One region of the Superficieibacter sp. HKU1 genome, then DNA from elsewhere that is predicted to be linked to it. Evidence: predicted binding sites of a transcription regulator. Region 1 holds the regulator's gene; each other region holds the start of a gene.

Region 1 (4,108 bases):
ACCACTCACGAGATTGCCAGCGCTTTTCACGCCGGATCGCACGGTTCGACCTACGGCGGCAACCCGCTGGCCTGCGCCGTGGCAGGTGCGGCGTTCGATATCATCAATACGCCGGAGGTTCTTAACGGCGTGAACGCTAAGCGCCAGCGGTTTGTTGAGCATTTGCAGCAAATGAATGAGAAATACGCGCTGTTCAGCGATATTCGCGGAATGGGGCTATTGATCGGTGCCGAGCTGAAACCGCAATTTAAAGGCCGGGCGCGGGATTTCCTGTACGCCGCCGCAGACGAAGGCGTGATGGTGCTTAACGCCGGACCTGACGTTATGCGCTTCGCCCCGTCGCTGGTGGTGGATGAGGCCGATATTGACGAAGGGATGCAACGTTTTGCGCAGGCGGTAGAGCACCTCGTTAACGCTTAGCGCCGCTGGACGCTCTGCTCAGCCAGATCCCGTGATGCGGGCGCTGACGCCATGCGACTGAAGAGATAGTATGCATGGTGTTCAGATGCCCGAGTATGCGCTCAAGATGCCGTTCCACGGTGCTGAGCGGGCCTTGCGGCGCGCCCTCCGGTGCTTCCAGAATGTTTACATTCCCTGCGCTTCCCGACCCTTCCGAATCAAGACGCTGCTGGCAGCGTTGAATGGCAATTTCACAGGATTGCAGATAGCGTTCCGCCAGATCCGGCGTCAGCATATTATGCTCGCGAGCAAGCGTCGTCATCGCGTTAATATGCTCGACGATAAACTGGCTGTGGGTGACCCAGAGTTTCATGTCGGCCAGATACTGCGTATTAAAACCCGGCTCCTGCATCGCCTGGTTCAGTGAGTTAAATAAGGTATTGTGCGCCTGATTTACCCGCATCCGCTGATACGCGAGCGTGGGTGCCTGCGGATCGTTGCTTAAAATCAGACGCAGCGCCTCCTGATCCGCTTCCAGCGCACCGTGGGCATTCTGCCGCAGCAGGCCGCTTTGCCACTGTGGCCACAGCCAGACCATTCCGCCAAAGGCGATCAGGCAGCCCAGCGCGGTATCGATCATCCGCGGCAGAATAAACTGTTCACCGTTGAGGTTAATAAGCTGAAGGGTATACACGGCGGTGACGGTAAAACCAATCATCGCCCAGCCGTAATTTTTTCGCAGGATCAAATAGCTGGCAATGGTAATCACCAGCATCGCGCAGAGGGTAAAACCATCCGGCACCTTAAAGTGCAGGGTCGCGCCCGCAATCACCAGCCCGACCAGCGTGCCCAGCGTTCGGTGCAGGATCCGCACTCGCGTCGCACCATAGCCGTTTTGCGTCACGAACATAATGGTCATTAAGATCCAGTAGGGCTTGGGCAGATGCAGCACGCTTCCTGCCAGGCTGGCGATGCTGAGCATCACGCTAAGACGGGCCGACGTACGCAGCGCGGGAGATTTCAGTGATAAATAGTTTTTGAGCGCCGACCACAAGGGCAGACGACGCTGACGATCGGCCATTAAATCGCGCGGATAAAGCGGACGCAGCGTTTTCAGCACGCGGGCGATGCGGCTAAAGTGCCAGGCGCAAAACTGGCCGACGGGATTATCCGGATTCTGCCGGGCGATTTTCTCCAGCGCGCCAATTTGTTTCTCCATATTGAAGCGCCCGGAATAGTGGTGATAAAGGATGTCATCCGCCATCACGCGCAGGCGAGCAGACACGGTCTGCGCATTCCAGCGGATCACCGCTTCCGCGTGGCTTTGCTCCACCAGCTTTTGCACCTCTTCCGGCTGGTGCAGGCTGACGGAGATATGCTCCTGTAAATCCAGCGCCATCTGGAACATCCAGCGCAGCCGCCGGTAGTTATGATGCTTTTTCTCCGACAACATATAGAGCTGCTGATAGCACTGGGTAATGAGATCCACCGTTTTTTGCTGACGCGCCAGCAATGGCGGCAGCGCTTTTTCCGGATCGGCGTGCTGGGTCAGCATGCTGTATTTAGTCTCGCAGTAGTCCGCCAGCTGTCGGTAAAGCAGGCTTAGCGATTCGCGCAGCGGCTGTTCGCGCCACAGCCAGAACCAGAACCAGTTAAACAGGCCATACCAGACCGTACCGGTCGCATACAGGAGCATTGGCTCCCACACCGGCACTGAACCCGCCAGGCTCAGGGTGAAGATAGCGGCAATTAACGAAGCGGGAAGCAGGCGTGCATGAAGAGGGCTGATCTCCGCCGTAACGCCGAGTATCAGCGCCAGCGCGGTCAGGACCAGCGGCAGCGGCGCACCCTGCGCCAGCAGAAGCTGAACGGCAAGGCTACTGCCAGCAAACAGCGAACCGCCAATAATCAGACGTTTAAAAAAACGCTTATGCGGTGTATCAAGACCGGCAATATTGCAGCAGGCGGGAACCAGGGAAAATAGCAGACCGTACTGGAGGTGGCCGATAATCAGACCTGTAGCCACGGGCAAACACAACACCAGCGTTTGACGTAGTGCGTAGTTCACTTCCGGGTGATAGATAAGCCTGCGCCACATAGAATTTATCGGCGCATTGCAGTGAATGCGCCGGGGTCGAGCTTAGCGAGTGCCGTAGACGACGATAGTTTTACCGTGCGCGGAGATCAGGCTCTGGTCTTCCAGCATTTTGAGGATGCGGCCCACCGTTTCACGAGAGCAACCGACGATCTGGCCGATCTCCTGACGGGTGATTTTGATCTGCATACCATCCGGGTGGGTCATGGCGTCCGGCTGTTTCGCCAGGTTAAGCAGCGTCTGCGCAATACGACCGGTGACGTCGAGGAAAGCAAGGTTGCCCACTTTTTCGGACGTCACCTGTAAACGGCGTGCCATCTGTGCGGAAAGGCGCATCAGGATATCCGGATTCACCTGGATCAGCTGACGGAATTTTTTGTAGGAGATTTCCGCGACTTCACAGGCGGTTTTTGCACGCACCCAGGCGCTACGTTCCTGGCCCTCTTCGAATAGGCCCAGTTCACCGATAAAATCGCCCTGGTTGAGATAAGAAAGGATCATCTCTTTCCCTTCCTCGTCTTTAATCAGCACTGCCACGGAGCCTTTGACGATGTAATACAGCGTCTCCGCTTTTTCACCCTGGTGAATCAGCGTGCTCTTTGAAGGGTACTTATGTATGTGGCAATGAGACAAGAACCATTCGAGAGTCGGGTCTGTTTGCGGTTTGCCAAGCACCATGCGCGGTTATCCTCTGTTATAAGCTATCTCCGGCGGCTAAACGACGTTGCCTCCGGGGTTGCAATCGTTTTCTTCCCGCTGACGGGAAGTTGACTGTCGGTATGCTCCGCAGTCGTTAATCTGATGTCCTTTGCATCTATGTATGCGCAAAGTCAATGTATCACTGTAGCATCCCGTCTGTTTTAGCATAGCTTTTGCCGCCTGTCTCCTGGTGTCTCGCTTCAGCATGACGCAGGTCGCCTTCCGTTGCGAGAATTGTTATGTGCGCGTAATCTGTGAAGAAAATGGCGACACTGGAGTGGATATTATGCAAGCGCGAGTGAAATGGGTTGAAGGGTTAACGTTTCTGGGTGAGTCGGCTTCCGGGCACCAGATTTTGATGGACGGTAACTCCGGTGATAAAGCGCCCAGCCCGATGGAAATGGTGCTGATGGCCGCGGGAGGATGCAGCGCAATCGACGTGGTGTCGATCCTGCAAAAAGGGCGTCAGGCGGTGACAAACTGTGAGGTTAAACTGACGTCTGAACGCCGTGAAGAGGCCCCTCGTTTATTTACCCATATCAATTTGCACTTTATGGTTACGGGGCAGGATCTGAAAGAGAGCGCCGTCGCCCGCGCGGTCGATCTTTCTGCGGAGAAATATTGCTCTGTGGCGTTGATGCTGGGTAAAGCGGTGAATATTACCCATTCGTATGAGGTAGTCGCAGGGTAGGGTTAACGTCCACCGTGTTACCATGTTGCCCGCGTTTGCGGTGTATCGCAGGCAACCGCATCGTTGTTATGCCGGGTGGCGGCTTCGCCTTACCCGGCCTACGAAAACCATCAATATCAATACGTTAATCGCAATTCACAGGCCCGTGCAAGCGCAGCGCCGCCGGGCAAAGGGCACGCCCTCTCGTTATTCTATTTTTTTGCCTTCCATCAGCCGCTGCACCA
Region 2 (4,108 bases), 930 kb from region 1:
ACTTCTATGCGGATGTGCAAAAATGTCATCAGGAAGTTGTTTATCGGAATCGACTTCACAAGGTATCAAAGCGTGGTCTGGTAATGTTACAATCGCGCGTTTACACTCATTAAGAACGTTTTCAGGAGACACAATTATGGCCAGTAGAGGCGTAAATAAGGTGATTCTCGTCGGTAATCTGGGGCAGGACCCGGAAGTACGCTACTTGCCGAGTGGTGGCGCAGTTGCCAACTTCACGCTGGCTACTTCCGAATCCTGGCGTGATAAGCAGACCGGTGAGACGAAAGAGCAGACAGAATGGCACCGCGTGGTGATGTTCGGCAAACTGGCGGAAGTGGCCGGGGAATATCTGCGTAAAGGTTCTCAGGTGTATATTGAAGGGCAGCTACGTACCCGCAAATGGACCGATCAGAGTGGTCAGGAACGCTATACCACCGAGATTAACGTCCCGCAGATTGGCGGCGTAATGCAGATGCTGGGCGGACGTCCGCAGGGTGGCGGCGCGCCGGCAGGCGGCGGTCAGCAGGGCGGTTGGGGTCAGCCTCAACAGCCACAGCAGCAGTCGCAGGGCGGCAACCAGTTCAGCGGCGGCGCACAGTCTCGTCCGCAACAGCAGCAGTCCGCCCCGGCACAGTCTAACGAACCGCCGATGGACTTTGACGACGATATTCCGTTCTAAGCGCGCGATATCCTGACCAGCTCCTTTACCGGGGCTGGTCCGTTCATGGCGTTGAACGTTCCCTCATCAGGTCATGACCACTGGCCATTCCGGCGGCATTTGCCCCATCGTTTCGACCATCACATTTTTTACATTGCCCCAAATCAGAGAGACATCTGCCATTGTGATCCCCAGCAGGTTGGTCGCAAACCAGCAGGCGGCAATCATACCCAGCAGCGTGCTGATGACGGCCAAACCAATATAGTCCGCTTTGCGGAACTGAATGTTCAATGTGCTGGCTAAAAACATCAGCCCGGCGCTTACCAGAGGCCAGCGCAGCAACACCACGCTGGTAGTAATGGTGGCCATGAAATCTTATCCTCAGTGAAAAAAGACATGCCTTCGGCCAGCAGCCCCGCCAGGAGGCGCAGACTGTCATCAGGCAGGTAAACTTTTATGAAACGGCGTTCCTGTATCACAGGATTTGTGAACTATATCACATTTGCTGTTTTATTCGCCAGAGAAAGAACCGCCTTCTTGCGTGCTGAGGAGCAAGAAAAATGTCATACGTCGCGATGAAACTCCGCTATAGTGATATCGGGTTTTCTCAATTCAGTTATGGTGAAGAATTAAGCGTCAATAACATGTCCCGCTCTTTCACTGTTTTATAAAATCCCGCAAGACGGATTGCTGTGCGTCAGGTAAACTTTTTTGCGCGCCTTTAACCATAGGCTTTTTAATTGTGTGGGAATTTTTTTGCCCGATTTTTTATGCTGTGCAACGATGCGTATATTTTTTTCATAATTTAACTAATACTTAATTATTACGCAGCTTAACGTCAGAGAATATTCTCCAAAAGTTGTATCTTTAATTCAGCATTTATGCTGCTTAAAAGGGCACTCATCAACCAGTTGATGCAGAACTATACACCAGGCTTTAGTCCTTAGCCTGGCTTCTCCTGTTTTAAACAACGCAATGTACATTTTCGCCTCTCCTTAATAAAAACGTGACCTCCACTTTAAGTTTGCCTTACGGGAAAATATTATCGTCATCACTAAATATTAGGTTTTTGCGATAAAAAGTCGGTTGCTAATGTCGTATGATTCATGCAACGTAATCACTTCTTTTATCAAAGTATCCATTTTGGAGCTCGGGCACATAAAATGCAGGGATATTAGGCTGAAATGAACCATAGCGTGCAACGCAAGGTGCTGAGAGTCCTCGGGATCATCATGGTGGTTTTACTGCCGGTGATGCTTGCGCTATGGTTTGCTCATTTAAGAGCCGTTTCAGAAACACGCGATCAGCTGCGCTCATTTGCCCGACTTGCGCTCAATAAAACGGAAAAAGTAATTCGTCAGGCCGATCTTGCACGCGATGCCGCCGGGCAATTCCACGGTGACATTTGCAGCGTCCGGCATCAGCAACAAATGTTGAATATAGTTCATGGCCGACTATACGTTGATGATTTAATCTACGCTGAAGGCGATCGTTTTTTATGCTCGACTTCTCTTCATCCAGCACAGCCATATCAGATGCCGCGACAGAATTACTGGCGCAAGCCTGATACCTTTATTTACTACTACCGGGATACTCCGTTTTATCCTGGTTATAAAATGAACTATATGCAGCGCGGGAATTATGTTGCTGTTATTAATCCTCTGTCCTACAGTGAAGTTATCTCGGAAGATCAGTCGCTGGCGTACGGAGTATACGATACGGTCACTAATGCGTTTTTTTCGGTAAGTGAGCAGGCCGATCCTGCGATATTAAAAAAACTGTTGCTTAATAAAGACTACACCTTTCAGTATAACGGACGCTTTTATACTATTGCGCGATCTGAACGACGGCCAATCGCTATTATTGTTTCAACAGTATCATCCCGCTTTCATGATAACTTCTACCATCAGGCAACGCTTACGCTCCCTCTGGGACTGATTTGCAGTATGCTGATCCTGCTCGTCTGGGCGCGAACGCATCGGGAGTTTAACTCCCCGCGCCGTCTGCTACAGCGTGCGCTTCAGAAACGCCAGCTTCGTTTGCACTACCAGCCTATTATCGATATCAAAAATAACCAGTGCGTTGGCGCAGAAGCACTTTTGCGCTGGCCGGGGTTTGAAGGGCAGGTAATGAGCCCGGCGGAGTTTATTCCGCTGGCAGAAAAAGAAGGGCTGATTGAACATGTTACGGATTACGTCGTGGAAGAAGTGTTTACCGATTTAGGTGAGTTTCTTGCCGCGCATCCGCAGCTTTATATCTCAATCAACTTATCCGCCTCGGATTTCCACTCCTCGCGTTTAATCGCGTTAATCTCTGATAAAGCACAGAAATATTCGGTCCTGGCCCAGCAAATCAAAATTGAAGTGACCGAACGTGGGTTTATTGACGTGCCAAAAACGACACCGGTTATTCAGGCGTTTCGTCAGGCCGGTTATGAAGTGGCAATTGATGATTTCGGCACCGGCTATTCTAATCTGCACAACCTCTATTCGCTCAATGTGGACATATTAAAAATTGATAAATCATTTATTGATAACTTAAGCACCAATAATTTGATTGCTGAGCATATTGTTGAAATGGCACAGAGTTTACGCCTGAAAACCATTGCTGAGGGTGTGGAAACGGCTGAGCAGGTGTCCTGGTTATTGAAACGTGGCGTTCAGTATTGTCAGGGCTGGCACTTTGCGAAAGCGATGCCGCCCCACGAGTTTATTCTCTGGCTCCAGCAACCGATAAGATTGCTGAAGCCGCGTAAGCGTCACGCTGAAATCTGATGACGATAATCCGTCGGCGTACGATCAAACTCGCGGCGGAACACGCGGGAAAAGGTCTGCTGGGAGACATAGCCTAAGTCCATCGCGATATCAAAAATCGGCCGCTGCGTAGTGCGCAACGCTTCTGCTGCCATCAATAAACGCCGCTGGCGGATGTAACCACCCAGCGTCTGATGCATCACCGCCCGGAACATCCGTTGCAAATACCACTTCGAATAGCCTGATTTTCTGGCAACCATATCGATGTTAAGTGGTTGATCGATATGCTCATCAATCCATTCAATCAGCGTTTGAATAATTTCACGATGCGACATACAGCGTCCTCTTCTCATCATCAGATTCGTCGTTTTCTCTGCGGGCGAGTATAATTCCTCAAGTTAACTTGAGGTAAAGCGGTTTATGGAAAAGAGATCACCCCGGATTAAAGCGATGCTGACGCCCGGCGAAGTTGCCAGGCGTAGCGGCGTTGCCGTCTCGGCCCTGCATTTCTATGAAAGCAAAGGGCTGATTAAAAGCGTGCGCAATAGCGGCAATCAGCGGCGTTATTCCCGTGATGTGCTGCGCTATGTGGCAATCATCAAGATTGCACAGCGCATTGGCATTCCGCTCTCCACGATTGGCGAATCGTTTGGCGTTTTGCCGGAAGGGCATAATCTGAGCGCCAAAGAGTGGCAGC
Region 3 (4,108 bases), 1.3 Mb from region 1:
TGGTCATCGCCGCATCGGGAATATGGTTCATATCCATATCAATGGCGTGCAATTCACGATGGGTACAGCTGATAAAGTCATCGCCCCAGTCGATTACCGCCCCCATTTTTTCCAGCACGTCGGCAAAACGGATATCGCCCTGGACGCTGTGGCGACCAATGCCGGTCACTTTGATGGTACCGCCTTTAATCGCCGCTGCGGCGAGGAAATATGAAGCTGAAGAAGCATCACCTTCCACGAGGAATTCACCCGGAGAACGATACGTTTGACCACCACGCACAACGAAGCGCTGATAGCGTTGGTTTTCAATCTGAACGCCAAAGGTTTCCATCAACTTCAGGGTGATATCAATGTAAGGTTTTGACACCAGATCGCCTTTGATGGTGATGATGGTGTCCTGTGCGGCGAGTGGTGCGGTCATTAGCAGCGCGGTCAAGAACTGGCTGGAGACGCTACCGTCCACGTGTACATCGCCACCGGTAAAACCTCCGCGCAGACGCAGCGGCGGATAATTCTCTTGCTCAAGATAAGTAATGTCTGCCCCGCCCTGGCGAAGCGCATCGACCAGATGACCAATCGGTCGCTCTTTCATGCGCGGTTCGCCGGTAAGGACAACATTGTTATTGCCAAGGCACAGTGCCGCCGCCAGCGGCCGCATCGCGGTGCCTGCGTTACCAAGGAACAGTTCGGGCTCGCCTTCAGCCTGCAGCGGGCCGGCATTGCCGGTCACTTCACAGCGGGTGCGATCGGCGGAAAGGGTGTAATGAATGCCTAACGCACTCAGGGCGTTCAGCATATGACGGACGTCATCGCTGTCCAGCAAATTAGTCAGCACCGTGGTGCCCTGGGCTAATGCAGCCAGCAGTAGCGCCCGGTTAGAGACACTTTTTGATCCAGGCAGATTGATAACACCGTCTACGCGCGCGATGGGTTGTAACGTCAGGGAATCCATGAAGCTTAACTCTCAGAAGCAAAATAAAGCCCCGCAGACAGGCTACGGGGAAGAATGAAACGGGCGATTAACCGTGACGACGTTCGAAGTCGGTCATAAACTCGGTCAATGCGTTGACACCGGCCAACGGCATCGCGTTATAGATTGAGGCGCGCATGCCGCCAACGACGCGGTGTCCTTTCAGCGCATGCAGACCAGCCGCCAGAGACTCTTCCAGGAAGAGTTTGTCCAGCGCGCTGTCTGCCAGCTGGAACGGCACGTTCATACGGGAACGGTTGGCTTTGGCCACGTCGTTACGGTAGAAATCACTGCGATCAATGGTGCCATACAGCAGATCGGCCTTTTGCTGGTTGATCTTATCCATCGCCGCCACGCCGCCCTGCTCTTTCAACCATTTGAAGACCAGGCCGGACAAATACCATGCGAACGTCGGCGGAGTGTTAAACATGGAGTCGTTGTCATTGAGGATGGTGTAGTCAAGAATTGACGGGCAGGCCTGATGCGCCTTGCCCAGCAGATCTTCACGTACGATCACCAGCGTCAGCCCTGCCGGGCCGATATTTTTCTGCGCGCCAGCGTAGATTACGCCGAAGCGGCTGACATCCAGCGGACGGGAAAGGATCGTCGAGGAGAAGTCGGCAGCGACCACCACGTCGTTACCAAAATCGGGAGTTTCTTCGATGGCGATACCGTCAATGGTCTCGTTAGGACAGTAGTGCACATACGCTGCATTGTCGGAAAGCTGCCAGTCGCGCATCGGTTTTACTGCACGCAGTCCGTCAACCGTCACTTTGGCGTCAATTACGTTTGGCGTACAGTATTTGTTCGCTTCTTTAATCGCGCTGGCCGCCCAGTAGCCCGCATCAACATAATCTGCGGTGGTTTTGGCACCCAGCAGGTTCAGCGGCACGCCAGCAAACTGACCGCGCCCACCACCGTGGCAGAAAAGCACTTTGTAGTTTGAAGGGATGTTCAGCAGCTCGCGGAAGTCCTTTTCTGCTTCTTCAGCGACCTGGATAAATTCCTTACCACGGTGGCTAATTTCCATGACCGACGTTCCCAGACCATGCCAGTCGCACAGTTCCTGTTGCGCCAGTTTAAGCACTGCTTCCGGTATCATCGCCGGACCTGAACTAAAATTGAAGACCTGAGTCATTTCCCCTCACCACGCTGCTTAGATCTACCCACCACAATGGGTATACGTTATTCCTGTGGATATCGGTTTTACCATTCAGTGACACGTGTCGCAACGGGTAATCAATCGCGGAGTAAAAATGTGTCCTTTGTCACACAATATAATCTATCGTATTGACGAATAAAGGCCGATAAAACCGCTATCAGGTGATCCGCTTTGCCCGGCTGGCCTTTGACCACTCCGGATGCGCGCAGCGGGGACAAAGCTGATGCTCCCCCGCTTTCATCACGTATACCGCACTACATTTATTACAGGCATATTCACCATCGTCCGGCACGGTGGTATAGCGTTCAATCCCCGCCGGCAGAATTGACAGCCCCGGTTTTACTTCATCATCTGGATAGTAATAGACGCTTATCTGGCCATTAGTTTCCATTATTGCCAGCTTAATTTGCCCAAGTTGCTCAACGCTATTGATCCTGAGCTCCATGAAAAATTCAAATTCAGTCAGGTTAGCGCCATTTACCTTGTCCCACGCCAGCTGCCCCTCCTCTATAAAGATGATGGGCTTACCCTCCAGGAGATCCTCCAGTTTTTCGCTGTGTGACATCAGCCACATCACTAGCCGGTACAAAACCGCCAGCGTAATAAATACCGTCAGCACCGGCAGCATGGGAACGTCATCATAAAACGCCACGTCACCTGCGGCTGAACCTAACGTCAGGATGATCAACACTTCAAACAGCGACATCTGACGCACGCCGCGTCGCCCGGTTATCTTAAGAAACAGGAAAACCAGTACAAAGGTGTACGCGCTGCGCAGCGCCACTTCCCCAAGAAACTCAAACGGCACTTTATCCAGCGCCATACGTTGAAGATCGAATGCTTTCATTTTTTATTCTCAAACAGCACGTTACTATCCATAAGCATAGCCAATACTTTTATTTCCGTGCCGTCGGTCCGGGAGATAGCGCCGGTGAGCTAAAACCCGTATCATTGCGCGCTTTCCGTACGATAAAAGTGAATGTCATGACTCAAACCTTCATCCCCGGCAAAGACGCCGCTCTGGAAGATTCCATCGCTCGCTTCCAGCAAAAACTGCAGGATCTCGGCTTCGATATTGAAGAGGCTTCCTGGCTGAATCCTGTCCCTAACGTCTGGTCTGTGCATATTCGCGATAAAGAATGCGCCCTGTGCTTCACTAACGGAAAAGGAGCCACCAAAAAAGCGGCGCTGGCCTCTGCGCTGGGTGAGTATTTCGAACGTCTGTCAACGAACTACTTTTTTGCCGATTTCTGGCTGGGCGATACCATTGCCAATGGCCCGTTCGTGCATTATCCGAATGAGAAATGGTTCCCGCTGCCGGAAAACGATGAACTGCCGGAAGGGATCCTCGACGCCCGTCTGCGCGCGTTTTACGATCCGGAAAACGATCTGAGCGCCGGGATGCTGATTGACCTGCAATCCGGTAATGAAGATCGCGGGATCTGCGCCCTGCCTTTCACTCGTCAATCTGACAACCAGACCGTGTATATCCCGATGAACATCATCGGTAACCTGTACGTTTCTAACGGCATGTCGGCGGGTAATACGGCCAATGAAGCGCGCGTCCAGGGACTGTCGGAAGTGTTTGAGCGTCATATCAAAAATCGCATTATCGCCGAATCGATCAGCCTGCCGGAAATCCCGTCCGAGGTGCTGGCGCGCTACCCGGGGGTAGTCGAGGCCATTGCAACGCTGGAAGCGGAAGGTTTCCCGATTTTCGCCTATGACGGCTCGCTGGGTGGCCAGTATCCGGTAATTTGCGTTGTGCTGTTTAATCCGGCAAATGGTACCTGCTTTGCCTCTTTCGGCGCGCATCCTGATTTTGGCGTGGCGCTGGAGCGTACCGTCACCGAACTGTTGCAGGGTCGTGGTCTGAAAGATCTTGATGTCTTTACGCCGCCTACCTTTGATGACGAAGAAGTGGCCGAACATACCAATCTCGAAACCCACTTCATTGACTCCAGCGGTCTGATCTC

What was found. Region 1 encodes CRP, which controls carbon source genes, mostly activating them, when cyclic AMP is high. Its sites were predicted from a motif close to ATGTGANNNNNNTCACAT; they were not measured.
Region 2: a site for CRP is predicted at 1,143-1,160, ahead of P0H77_RS21065 (YjcB family protein). Genes of this name have one in related genera too.
Region 3: a site for CRP is predicted at 2,227-2,244, ahead of serC (3-phosphoserine/phosphohydroxythreonine transaminase). Genes of this name have one in related genera too.

Annotation. Positions count from the first base shown of each region.
Region 1 is NZ_CP119754.1:473,319-477,426, forward strand. It holds gene P0H77_RS02210 (aspartate aminotransferase family protein) at 1-420, shown strand, start outside; gene P0H77_RS02215 (YccS/YhfK family putative transporter) at 410-2,497, opposite strand; gene crp (cAMP-activated global transcriptional regulator CRP) at 2,540-3,172, opposite strand; gene P0H77_RS02225 (OsmC family protein) at 3,480-3,884, shown strand; gene P0H77_RS02230 (phosphoribulokinase) at 4,071-4,108, opposite strand, start outside.
Region 2 is NZ_CP119754.1:4,418,549-4,422,656, reverse strand. It holds gene ssb1 (single-stranded DNA-binding protein SSB1) at 137-679, shown strand; gene P0H77_RS21065 (YjcB family protein) at 746-1,027, opposite strand; gene P0H77_RS21060 (EAL domain-containing protein) at 1,843-3,432, shown strand; gene soxS (superoxide response transcriptional regulator SoxS) at 3,417-3,746, opposite strand; gene soxR (redox-sensitive transcriptional activator SoxR) at 3,832-4,108, shown strand, end outside.
Region 3 is NZ_CP119754.1:1,802,743-1,806,850, reverse strand. It holds gene aroA (3-phosphoshikimate 1-carboxyvinyltransferase) at 1-952, opposite strand, end outside; gene serC (3-phosphoserine/phosphohydroxythreonine transaminase) at 1,020-2,108, opposite strand; gene P0H77_RS08630 (DUF421 domain-containing protein) at 2,290-2,979, opposite strand; gene ycaO (30S ribosomal protein S12 methylthiotransferase accessory factor YcaO) at 3,117-4,108, shown strand, end outside.